3 regions of the Streptomyces sp. NPDC088794 genome follow, and region 2 is predicted to be linked to each of the others. Evidence: riboswitches for the same ligand, from Rfam matches in the RefSeq annotation. Region 2 holds a riboswitch; each other region holds the start of a gene.
What was found. Region 2 has a riboswitch for S-adenosylmethionine ahead of thrC (threonine synthase). Riboswitches for the same ligand answer to the same signal wherever they lie in the genome.
Positions count from the first base shown of each region.

Region 1: linked by a shared signal. The riboswitch ahead of ACIP6U_RS38850 (aminotransferase class V-fold PLP-dependent enzyme) and the one ahead of thrC (threonine synthase) in region 2 are both predicted to bind S-adenosylmethionine.
Region 3: linked by a shared signal. The riboswitch ahead of ACIP6U_RS02455 (amino acid ABC transporter permease) and the one ahead of thrC (threonine synthase) in region 2 are both predicted to bind S-adenosylmethionine.

Region 1 is NZ_JBIVKB010000017.1:268,908-272,174, reverse strand. It holds gene trpD (anthranilate phosphoribosyltransferase) at 1-650, shown strand, start outside; SAM riboswitch class IV at 822-938, shown strand; gene ACIP6U_RS38850 (aminotransferase class V-fold PLP-dependent enzyme) at 1,103-2,464, shown strand; gene ACIP6U_RS38845 (Lrp/AsnC ligand binding domain-containing protein) at 2,558-2,839, opposite strand; gene ACIP6U_RS38840 (rhomboid family intramembrane serine protease) at 2,836-3,267, opposite strand, start outside.
Region 2 is NZ_JBIVKB010000004.1:161,867-165,133, forward strand. It holds gene ACIP6U_RS13245 (trehalose-6-phosphate synthase) at 1-496, opposite strand, end outside; gene ACIP6U_RS13250 (glucosyl-3-phosphoglycerate synthase) at 622-1,566, opposite strand; SAM riboswitch class I at 1,737-1,891, shown strand; gene thrC (threonine synthase) at 1,909-3,195, shown strand.
Region 3 is NZ_JBIVKB010000001.1:539,309-542,575, reverse strand. It holds gene ACIP6U_RS02465 (putative leader peptide) at 1-109, shown strand, start outside; gene ACIP6U_RS02460 (glutathione S-transferase C-terminal domain-containing protein) at 264-1,127, shown strand; SAM riboswitch class IV at 1,225-1,334, shown strand; gene ACIP6U_RS02455 (amino acid ABC transporter permease) at 1,673-2,653, shown strand; gene ACIP6U_RS02450 (amino acid ABC transporter ATP-binding protein) at 2,650-3,267, shown strand, end outside.

The DNA of each region.
Region 1 (3,267 bases), on a different contig from region 2:
AGCGGCTCGGCGTCAACCTGGAACTGACCCCGAAGCGGGTGGCCGAGGTCGCCGAAGAGGCGGGGATCACCTTCTGCTTCGCGATCAAGTTCCATCCGGCCCTGCGTCACGCGGGCGCCGCGCGCGGCCAGTTGGGCATCCGCACGGTGTTCAACGCGCTGGGCCCGCTGACCAACCCCGCCAGGGTGCGGGCCCAGGCGGTCGGGGTCGCGGACCCGCGGATGGCGCCCATCATCGCGGGCGTCTTCGCCGAGCGGGGCAACTCCTCCCTGGTGTTCCGCGGCGACGACGGCCTCGACGAGCTGACGACCACGGCCACCTCCCGGGTCTGGATCGTCCGCGACGGCAAGGTCACCGAGGAGTCCTTCGACCCCCGTGACGTGGGCCTCCCGCTGGTCCCGGTGGAGGCGCTGCGCGGCGCCGACCCCGAGTTCAACGCGGGCGTCGCCCGCCGGCTCCTGGACGGCGAGACGGGCCCGGTGCGGGACGCCGTACTCCTGAACTCGGCGGCCGCCCTGGTGGCCCTGGAGCCCGGTGACGAGCCGCTGGCGGACCAGCTCAGGGCCGGGATGGAGAAGGCGGCGGAGTCGATCGACTCGGGCGCCGCCAAGCGGACCCTGGAGCGCTGGGCGGCGGCCAGCAACGCGTAGGGGCTGTCGCTTGGATCAGCCCGGCGTCGCGGGGCTCGGGTCGGCCAAGAGGCACCGCGCCTCACGGCCGGCCTGATCCAAGCGACAGCCCCTAGCCGTACGGCGGTCGTCGTCCCGCGATCCGGACACGGGTTGCGGGACGACGATCACGTCACGTAGGTTTTTGGACCAGGTCATGAGTGACAGTCATGAGGCCCCGGCCGACTGTCCGGCAACCCTCCGTCCGTGGCGGGGTGCCCCGGGTGAAGACCAGGCCGTAGGCAGCGAGGTCTGCGGCAAGCGCGGGCCCCTCGAAAGACACCAGGGGTCCTGGTCTCGAGGGAGTTCTCCGTGAGCAAGCGAATGCGATAGGGCGCCGAGCCCCGCCTCCGCATACCCCCTTCACCTTTCTCCTGCGCCGGAGCCATGTCCGCCCGCGCAGTGAATTCGCCTGCCTCTCACGGGAGTTCGCCATGTCTGTCGCCACCGCTGCCGCCACCTCCGTCTGTGCCCCGCTGCCCGTCCTGGGCCGGGACGTCACCGTCCCGCTCGTCACGGGCGGCGAAGTCACCTACGCGGCGCTCGACTACGCGGCCAGCGCCCCGGCCCTCCAGCGCGTCTGGGACGACGTGGCGGCCTACGCCCCGTACTACGGCAGCGTCCACCGCGGCGCCGGCTACCTCTCGCAGCTCTCCACCGACCTCTTCGAGAACGCCCGCCGGACGGTCGAGGAGTTCCTGGACTGCCGCCCCGACGACCAGCTGATCTTCACCCGCTCCACCACGGACTCCCTCAACCTCCTCGCCGCGGTCCTGCCCGCCGACTGCCAGGTCTTCGTCTTCGAGACCGAGCACCACGCCTCGCTGCTGCCCTGGCAGGACGCCCGCGTCACCTACCTCAACGCCCCGCGCACCCCGGCCCAGGCCGTCGAGACCCTGGAGCGGGCCCTCGCCGCCCGTGACCCCTACGGCCCGGCCCTGGTCTGCGTGACCGGCGCCTCGAACGTCACCGGCGAGCTGTGGCCGGTCCGCGAACTGGCCGCCGCCGCGCACGCGCACGGCGCCCGGATCGTCCTGGACGCCGCCCAACTCGCCCCGCACCACCCGGTGTCCGTCCAGGACCTCGACGTCGACTGGATCGCCTTCTCCGGCCACAAGCTGTACGCCCCCTTCGGCTCCGGCGTCCTGGCCGGCCGCGCCGACTGGCTCCGGGCGGCCGACCCCTACCTCGCGGGCGGCGGCGCCAGCCGCAAGGTCAGCCGGCGCGAGGACGGGGGAGTGGACGTGGAGTGGCACGACAGCGCCGCCCGCCACGAGGCCGGCTCCCCGAACGTCATCGGTGCCTACTCCATCGCGTCGGCCTGCAAGGCGCTGACCGAGGCGGGCTTCGACACGCTGGTCGCACGCGAGCAGCACCTGATCGAGACAGTGCGGGCGGGCCTGGCGGAGGTCCCGGAGGTGCGCGTCCTGTCCCTCTTCGGCGACGACGCCCCGCGCGTGGGCGTCATCTCCTTCGTGGTCGACGGCTGGAACAGCTCCCACTTCGCCGCCGCCCTCTCCGCCGAGTACGGCATCGGCGTCCGCGACGGCCTCTTCTGCGCCCACCCGCTGCTGCGCACCCTCCTGGGCACCGACCCTCAGACCCAGGGCGAATGCGGCGCCCCCGAGGCGGCCCCGGGCGAGAAGTCCCTCAACGCGATCCGAGTGAGCTTCGGAGCCGGCACCCCCGACGAGCACGTGGAGCGCTTCATCAACGCGGTGAAGGAACTGGTGACGGCAGGCGCCAAGTGGACCTACCACACGGAGAACGGCCGCTGCGTACCTGCGGTGGGCTGATCGCCCCGAAGGGGCGCGGGGAACTGCGCGACCAGCCACATCGAACGGTCAGCCGCAAACGGTCCGCGCCCCCCACCCCACTAGGCGCTCAACTCAGGAGTCCAGCCCAATAGCGAACGCGGCCTCAAGGTCATGCTGGGAGTACGTCCGAAACGCCACATGCGTGTCCGTGCCCTCAACCCCGGGGATCTTGCTGATCCGCCCAGGAATGACCTCGGCGAGGTCCTCGTGCTCCTTGACCCGAACCATCGCGATCAAGTCATACGTACCCGTCACGGAGAACACCTCGCTCACAGATTCCAGCGAGGCAATCGACTCCGCGATCTCGGGGATCCGGTCCACGCTGGTCTTGATGAGGACGATCGCGGTGATCACGGCTGGTTCTCTCCCTCGGGGGCCGGAGCTGGGGCGGCCTTCACTCTAGTCGTACGGCGGAATCGGGCCCACGCGTAACCGAAGCCCAGCGAGAACCCCACCAGGTGCGCCAGATACGCCACCCCGGGCCCCTGCTCCGCCCGCCCCGCCGCCACCCACTGAAGCGCCGCCCAGAACGGCAGCACCACCCACGCGGGAAACCGCATCGGCAGAAAGAACAGGAACGGCAGCAGGCTGGTCACCCGCGCCCCGGGGAACAGGTACAGAAACGCACCGAGGATCGCCGAGATCGCCCCCGACGCTCCCACCAGGGACTGCTCGGAGGAGGAGTTGGCGGCCGCGTACCCCAGCAGGGCGAGGTAGCCGCAGACGAGGTAGAAGAGCGTGAACCGCACGCGGCCCATCCGCTCCTCGGTCATCACGCCGAA
Region 2 (3,267 bases):
GGAGTTCGCGGAGCATTCCCGGCACCAGACACAGGTGGTAGTCCTGCACCAGCACCGCCGCACCCTCGGCCGCCTCCTGGGCCAGCGCCTCGGCGAAGGCGCGGTTGTACGTCTCGTACGACGCCCACTGGCGCCGGAACTCCGCGTCGAAGACCGGCTCCAGCGGCGTCTGGTACAGCATGTGGTGCACGAACCACAGCACCGAGTTGGCGATGCCGTTGTACGCGTCCGCGTGCACGTCGGCCGGGATGTCCAGCATCCGCACGCCGTCCTCGCCGACCCCGCGCCGCACGGCCTCGCGGTCGCCGTCGGACAGCGCCGAGCACACCCACAGCGCGCCCGCGTCCGGCCCGATCGCCGACAGCCCGGAGACCAGCCCGCCGCCACCGCGCCGGGCGGCCAGCGAGCCGTCGTCCCGGACGTCGTAGGAGACCGGGCCGCGGTTGGACGCGACCAATACCTGGGCAGCGCCCTGCGTGGAAGCCGTGGAAGCCATACGCCACAACCTAGCCCGGCCGGGAAACGCTCAAACGTGTGAGCGCACCCGCGAGCAGGCCGTATACGGCGGGTGACCTGCTGTCGTCAGGCGACTCCCGCTGTCCTCGGGCGACCCCGCCGACGTCAGGCGACCTTCCGCTGCGCGTACTCCGCGATCTCCACCATCGGCGGCCGCTCCTCCGTGTCCACGGAGTAGGTGCGCGGCTCGAAACCGTCCGCGCCCCGCTCGAACTGGGTCAGCGAGGGGCGGATCAGGTGCCCGCGGGCCAGCCGGAGCTGCGCGGTGCGGTAGATCGCGGCGGACATCCGGCCCAGCGCCTGCCCGTCCTGGTGCCGGTGCTTGCGCACCCCGACGTCCACCTGGGCGAGCGCGTCCAGGCCCACCAGATGCAGGGCGTCGACCAGCATGCCCAGCTCGACGCCGTACCCGACCGGGAACGGCAGCTGTTCCAGCAGACTGCGGCGGGCCGCGTACTCGCCGCCCAGCGGCTGCACGAAGCCGGCCAGCTGCGGCCAGTGCATGTTCAGCAGCGGGCGGGCCATGAGTTCGGTGACGCGTCCGCCCTGGCCCGCGGCACCGCCGAGCGGGCGGTCGTACATCGCCTTGACGAGGTCGACGCCGGGGTCGGTGAGCAGCGGGCCGACGATGCCGGAGACGAAGTCCGAGGAGAACTCCTTCAGGTCGGCGTCGATGAAACAGACGATGTCCCCGGTGGTGACCAGGAGCGAGCGCCACAGCACCTCGCCCTTGCCGGGCACGGGCGGGATGTGCGGCAGGATGTCGTCGCGGTGGACGACCCGCGCGCCGGCCGCCGCGGCGACCTCGGACGTGCGGTCGGTGGATCCCGAGTCGACGACGACGATCTCGTCGACGAGCGGGACCTGCTGCATGAGGTCGTGACGGATGACGGCGACGATGTCGCCGACGGTCTCCTCCTCGTTGAGCGCGGGCAGCACGACACTGACCGACTGGCCCGTGCGGTGCTTCGCGGCCAGAATCTTGTGGAGCGGGCGATCGGTCACGGACCAGGAGCGGGTGCTCAGCCAACGCTCGACTTCGTTCAGCACAGTGCGCGGCTCCTCTGCGATCTCTCGGCGAGTGGATCTTGTGTGATCCATCTCGCGGTTCGGACGGCTAGCTCAACTGTCCTGGCCTTCGGTTACAGTCTTGAACAACGCTGATGACCATCGCATGTCGAGGGTCGGAGGCGCCCACAACCGCTCATACAACTGCATACCGCTCATCCAGAGGGGCAGAGGGATACGGCCCGATGAAGCCCCGGCAACCCTCCAGCCGGTCTCGTAGATCAATGTTGATCATTACGCGAGGCTCCCGGCTAGGGAAGGTGCCAAATCCGTCTCGTGGCGAGATGCGTCGCGAGGAAGATGAGGAGAAAGGGCCTCGCCTCCATGGCTGTGCAGACTGTTGCAAGCACCACCGACTCCACCGTAGACCTCGGCCCGGCCGCGGCGCTTTCGTGCCGCGAGTGTGGCCACCGGGTACCGCTCGGACCGGTCTTCGCGTGCGAGGAGTGTTTCGGCCCGCTCGAGATCGCGTACGACTTCTCGGCCTACGAAACCGAGGAGCTCCGCAAGCGGATCGAAGCGGGTCCCGCGAACATCTGGCGTTACGCGCCGCTGCTGCCGGTCCCCGCGGACGTGGCGACCAAGCCGAACATCAACCCCGGCTGGACCAAGCTCGTCCAGGCCGACAACCTCGCGCGCGAGTTGGGTGTCGACGCCGGCAAGCTCTTCGTGAAGGACGACTCCGGCAACCCGACGCACTCCTTCAAGGACCGGGTCGTCGCCCAGGCCATCGAGGCCGCGCGCGCGTTCAACTTCACCACCCTCTCCTGCTCCTCCACCGGCAACCTCGCGGGCGCGGTCGGCGCCGCCGCCGCGCGCGCCGGTTTCCGCTCGTGCGTGTTCATCCCGCACGACCTGGAGCAGGGCAAGGTCGTCATGGCCGCGATCTACGGCGGCGAGCTCGTCGGTATCGAGGGCAACTACGACGACGTGAACCGTTTCTGCTCCGAGCTGATCGGCGACCCGGCCGGCGAGGGCTGGGGCTTCGTCAACGTCAACCTGCGGCCGTACTACGCGGAGGGCTCCAAGACCCTGGCGTACGAGATCTGCGAGCAGCTCGGCTGGCAGCTGCCCGATCAGCTGGTCGTGCCGATCGCCTCCGGCTCGCAGCTCACGAAGATCGACAAGGGGCTCCAGGAGCTGATCAAGCTCGGGCTCGTCGAGGACAAGCCGTACAAGATCTTCGGCGCCCAGGCCGAGGGGTGCTCGCCGGTGTCCGTCGCCTACAAGGCCGGTCACGACGTGGTCCGCCCCCAGAAGCCGAACACCATCGCCAAGTCGCTGGCCATCGGCAACCCGGCGGACGGTCCGTACGTGCTCGACATCGCGCGCCGGACGGGCGGTGCGGTGGAGGACGTGAACGACGAGCAGGTGGTCGACGCGATCAAGTTGTTGGCGCGGACCGAGGGCATCTTCGCGGAGACCGCCGGTGGCGTGACCGTCGGCGTCGCGAAGAAGCTGATCGAGAACGGTCTCCTGGACCCGACGAAGACCACGGTGGTCTTGAACACCGGTGATGGTCTGAAGACGTTGGACGCGGTGGCCGGTACGGGCTTGACCGCGACGATTCGGCCCAGCCTCGATTCGTTCCGTGAGGCAGGGCTGGCGTAAGTAGGTAGTTGTTCGTCTGCGGACCGCGGGGGCTGGTCGCGCAGTTCCCCGCGCCCCTTACGGGGCGCTGTC
Region 3 (3,267 bases), on a different contig from region 2:
GAGGCGCCTTGGACCGGTCACCGTACGCGTGAGCCGCTCGCCTCTCCTCACCTCCCGCCGCCACATCGATCTGCTGCGCGTCTGCAGCGCGATCAGCCGCCAAGGCTGAGCCGCGCCCCTCCCGTGCCCGCGACGCCCACGCGTCGTCCCGCGACCGGACGCCACCGGCGTCGTCCGTCCACCGCGCACGGCTGAGCCCGGCCCCTTCCCGTCCGACGTCGCTTCCGCCGCGCGTACGTCCGCGCCCGCTCCCGGGGAGAGTCATGTCCGTCACACCGCTGGCCGCCCACACCACCACTCCGTCCACGCCCGCCTTCCGGGGCCGCATCGGCGGCGATCCGCGCAGCGGCCACTACGCCGTTCCGCGCCGCTACCGCCTCCATCTGTCCACCGCGTGTCCCGACGGCCTGCGCATCGCCGTCACCCACAGCCTGCTCGGCCTGGACACCGTCTGTCCGGCGACCTACCTGCCCGCCGTCCCCGACTCCCCGCAGGGCGGCCACTCCGTGCTGCGCCCGCTGTACGAGGCGAGCGCCCACCGGTACTCAGGACCGGCCGTCGGACCGGTGCTCAGCGACGACTGGTCCGGGCGGATCGTCAGCACCCACGCCCCGGACATCACCCGCGACCTCGCCCGCCGCTTCGGCGCCGACCGGCTCTCGCTGTACCCGTGCGGCGCCGAGTCGGAGATCGAGGCCGTCGAGCGGATGTGCGCCCAGGACATCGAGGGAGCCGCCCAGCGCGCCGGACAGTCCGGGGGCGAGCAGGCGGAGCGGGACGCGGCCCTTGAGGCACTGCTGGAGTCGCTGGGCGCGCTGGATCGGTGGCTCGTGGGACGCGACTACATGATCCGGGATCAGATCACCGCCGCCGACGTCGAGTTGTGGGTCACCCTGGTCCAACTCGACACCGTGCACCGCCATCACCTGGACGCCTGCGCGGTCGAGCGCATCGCCGACCGCCCGACCCTGTGGGCGTACGCCCGCCGGCTGGCCGCGCACCCGGCCTTCGGCACCCATCTCGACCTGGACGGCATCGCCCGCCGCCACCACGCCCACTGCCGAGGCCTGGAGGCGGCCGGCGCGGCCGTGCAGATCCTCGACTGGGCGGCCCACGCGGCCCGATAGCCGCTCACCGTCCGTCCACGGCAGCTCCACAGTCGTTCCACTTCGTGGACCGGCGTTGACATTCGTTCGGGCAAGTGTCTTGAATATCGCCCAGAACGGTCATGAGTGTCAGCGACAAGCCCTGGCTTGCTGACCGGCAACCCTCGCACCGCGGTGGGGTGCCCCAGGTGACGACCGGACCGGATGACGTTTCGGTAAGCGCGCGGCCCCTTCCGGGGGCCTCCGACAGTGACAGGTGACGCCATGTACGCAGCTCTCAGGACGGCCGCATGCCGCCCACAGAGCTGCGTACTGTCGTACGCGAACCTGTTCGTCGCCGACCGTGCCGTCGATCTGCTCCGGGTCAGCAGCGCACTGTGTACCGCACCGGGCCGTGCCCGCTGTCGGGGCTGACGACCAGCCAGCCCGCGCACCTCTGACGCACACCCGCCTCCGCCGGTGTGCAGTTCCCCTCCCCGCCCCCAGTCCCGCGCAGCCGCGCGCGCCGCCCGTCGTCGCGCGTCCACCGCCGGGGTCCGGGGTGTCCGAACCTGCCGGAGCCCACCATGAGTGAACCCCCTGGCGCCGCCGTGTCCCTCGCCGAGGCACCGCCTGCCGACGAACCGTCAAAACCCCTCACGGCACAGAGAGTTCAGCCCCTGCGTCGGCCGGGGCGCTGGATCGCCACCGCGGTCGTGCTGGTCCTCGCGGCCCAGTTCGTGCACGGCCTGGCGACCAACCCGTTCTACCAGTGGGACCGCTTCGGCTACTGGTTCCTGCGGCCGACCATCCTCGACGGACTGCTCATCACCCTGGAAGTGGCCGCCTACAGCGCGGTCCTCGGCCTCCTGGGCGGCATCCTGCTCGCCCTCGCCAGACTCTCCAGGTCCCCGGTGCTGCGCGCGGTGAGCTGGACCTACGTCTGGGCGCTGCGCTCGATCCCGCTCATCGTGGTGCTGCTCTTCCTCTACAACTTCAGCGCCCTGTACCGGACGTTGAGCGTCGGCGTCCCCTTCGGGCCGGCCTTCTTCTCCTTCGACGAGTCGAAGCTGGCCACCGACATGGTCGTCGCCGTCATCGGCCTCAGCCTCAACGAGGCGGCCTACGCGGCCGAAGTGGTCCGCGGCGGCATCCTCTCCGTCGACCAGGGCCAGCACGAGGCGGCCTCCGCCCTCGGCCTGCCGAAGAGCTACCAGTTCCGCAGGATCGTGTTCCCGCAGGCGCTGCGCTCCATCACCCCGAACTACGTCAACCAGCTGATCGGCCTGATCAAGAGCACCTCGCTGGTCTTCTACGTCTCCCTGCTCGACCTGTTCGGCTCCGCGCAGACGATGGGCTCCACCTACCCCGGCGACATCGTGCCGCTGCTCCTCGTCGTGACCGTCTGGTACCTGATCCTGACGAGTGTCGTGTCGGTCATCCAGTTCTACGTCGAGCGGTACTACGCCCGGGGCGCCACGCGCTCGCTGCCGCCGACGCCGATCCAGAAGCTCCGCACCGGCCTCACCGATCTGCGGGCCCGCATCCGCCGGGAGGCCGCGATATGAGCGCCAAGACCCTCGAAGCGCCGACCGACATCACGCCCGCCGCCGTGGAGGTGCACGACGTGCACAAGTGGTACGGCGCCCACCGGGTGCTGGACGGCGTCGACCTGACCGTGCGGCCCGGCGAGGTCACCGTCATCCTCGGCCCGTCCGGCTCCGGGAAGTCCACGCTGCTGCGGGTCATCAACCACCTGGAGAAGCCGGAGATCGGCTACGTCAGCGTCAACGGCGAACTGATCGGCGTGAAGCGCCAGGGGGAGCGGCTGAAGGAGCTGAGCGAGCGGGCCATCCTCGCCCAGCGCAGCCGGATCGGCTTCGTCTTCCAGAACTTCAACCTGTTCCCGCACCTGACCGTCCTCGACAACGTGGCCGCGGCCCCCGTCGCCACCGGCCGGCTCGGCAAGCCCGAAGCCCTGGAACTGGCCCGCGAGTTGCTCGGCCGGGTCGGTCTCGGCGAGAAGGCCGGCGCCTATCCGAGGCAGCTGTCCGGCGGCCAGCAGCAACGCGTCGCCATCGCACGCGCCCTCGCCCTGCGCCCCGGCGTCATCCTCTTCGACGAGCCGACCTCCGCCCTCGACCCCGAACTCGTCGGCGAAGTCCTCGCCGTCATCAAGGAC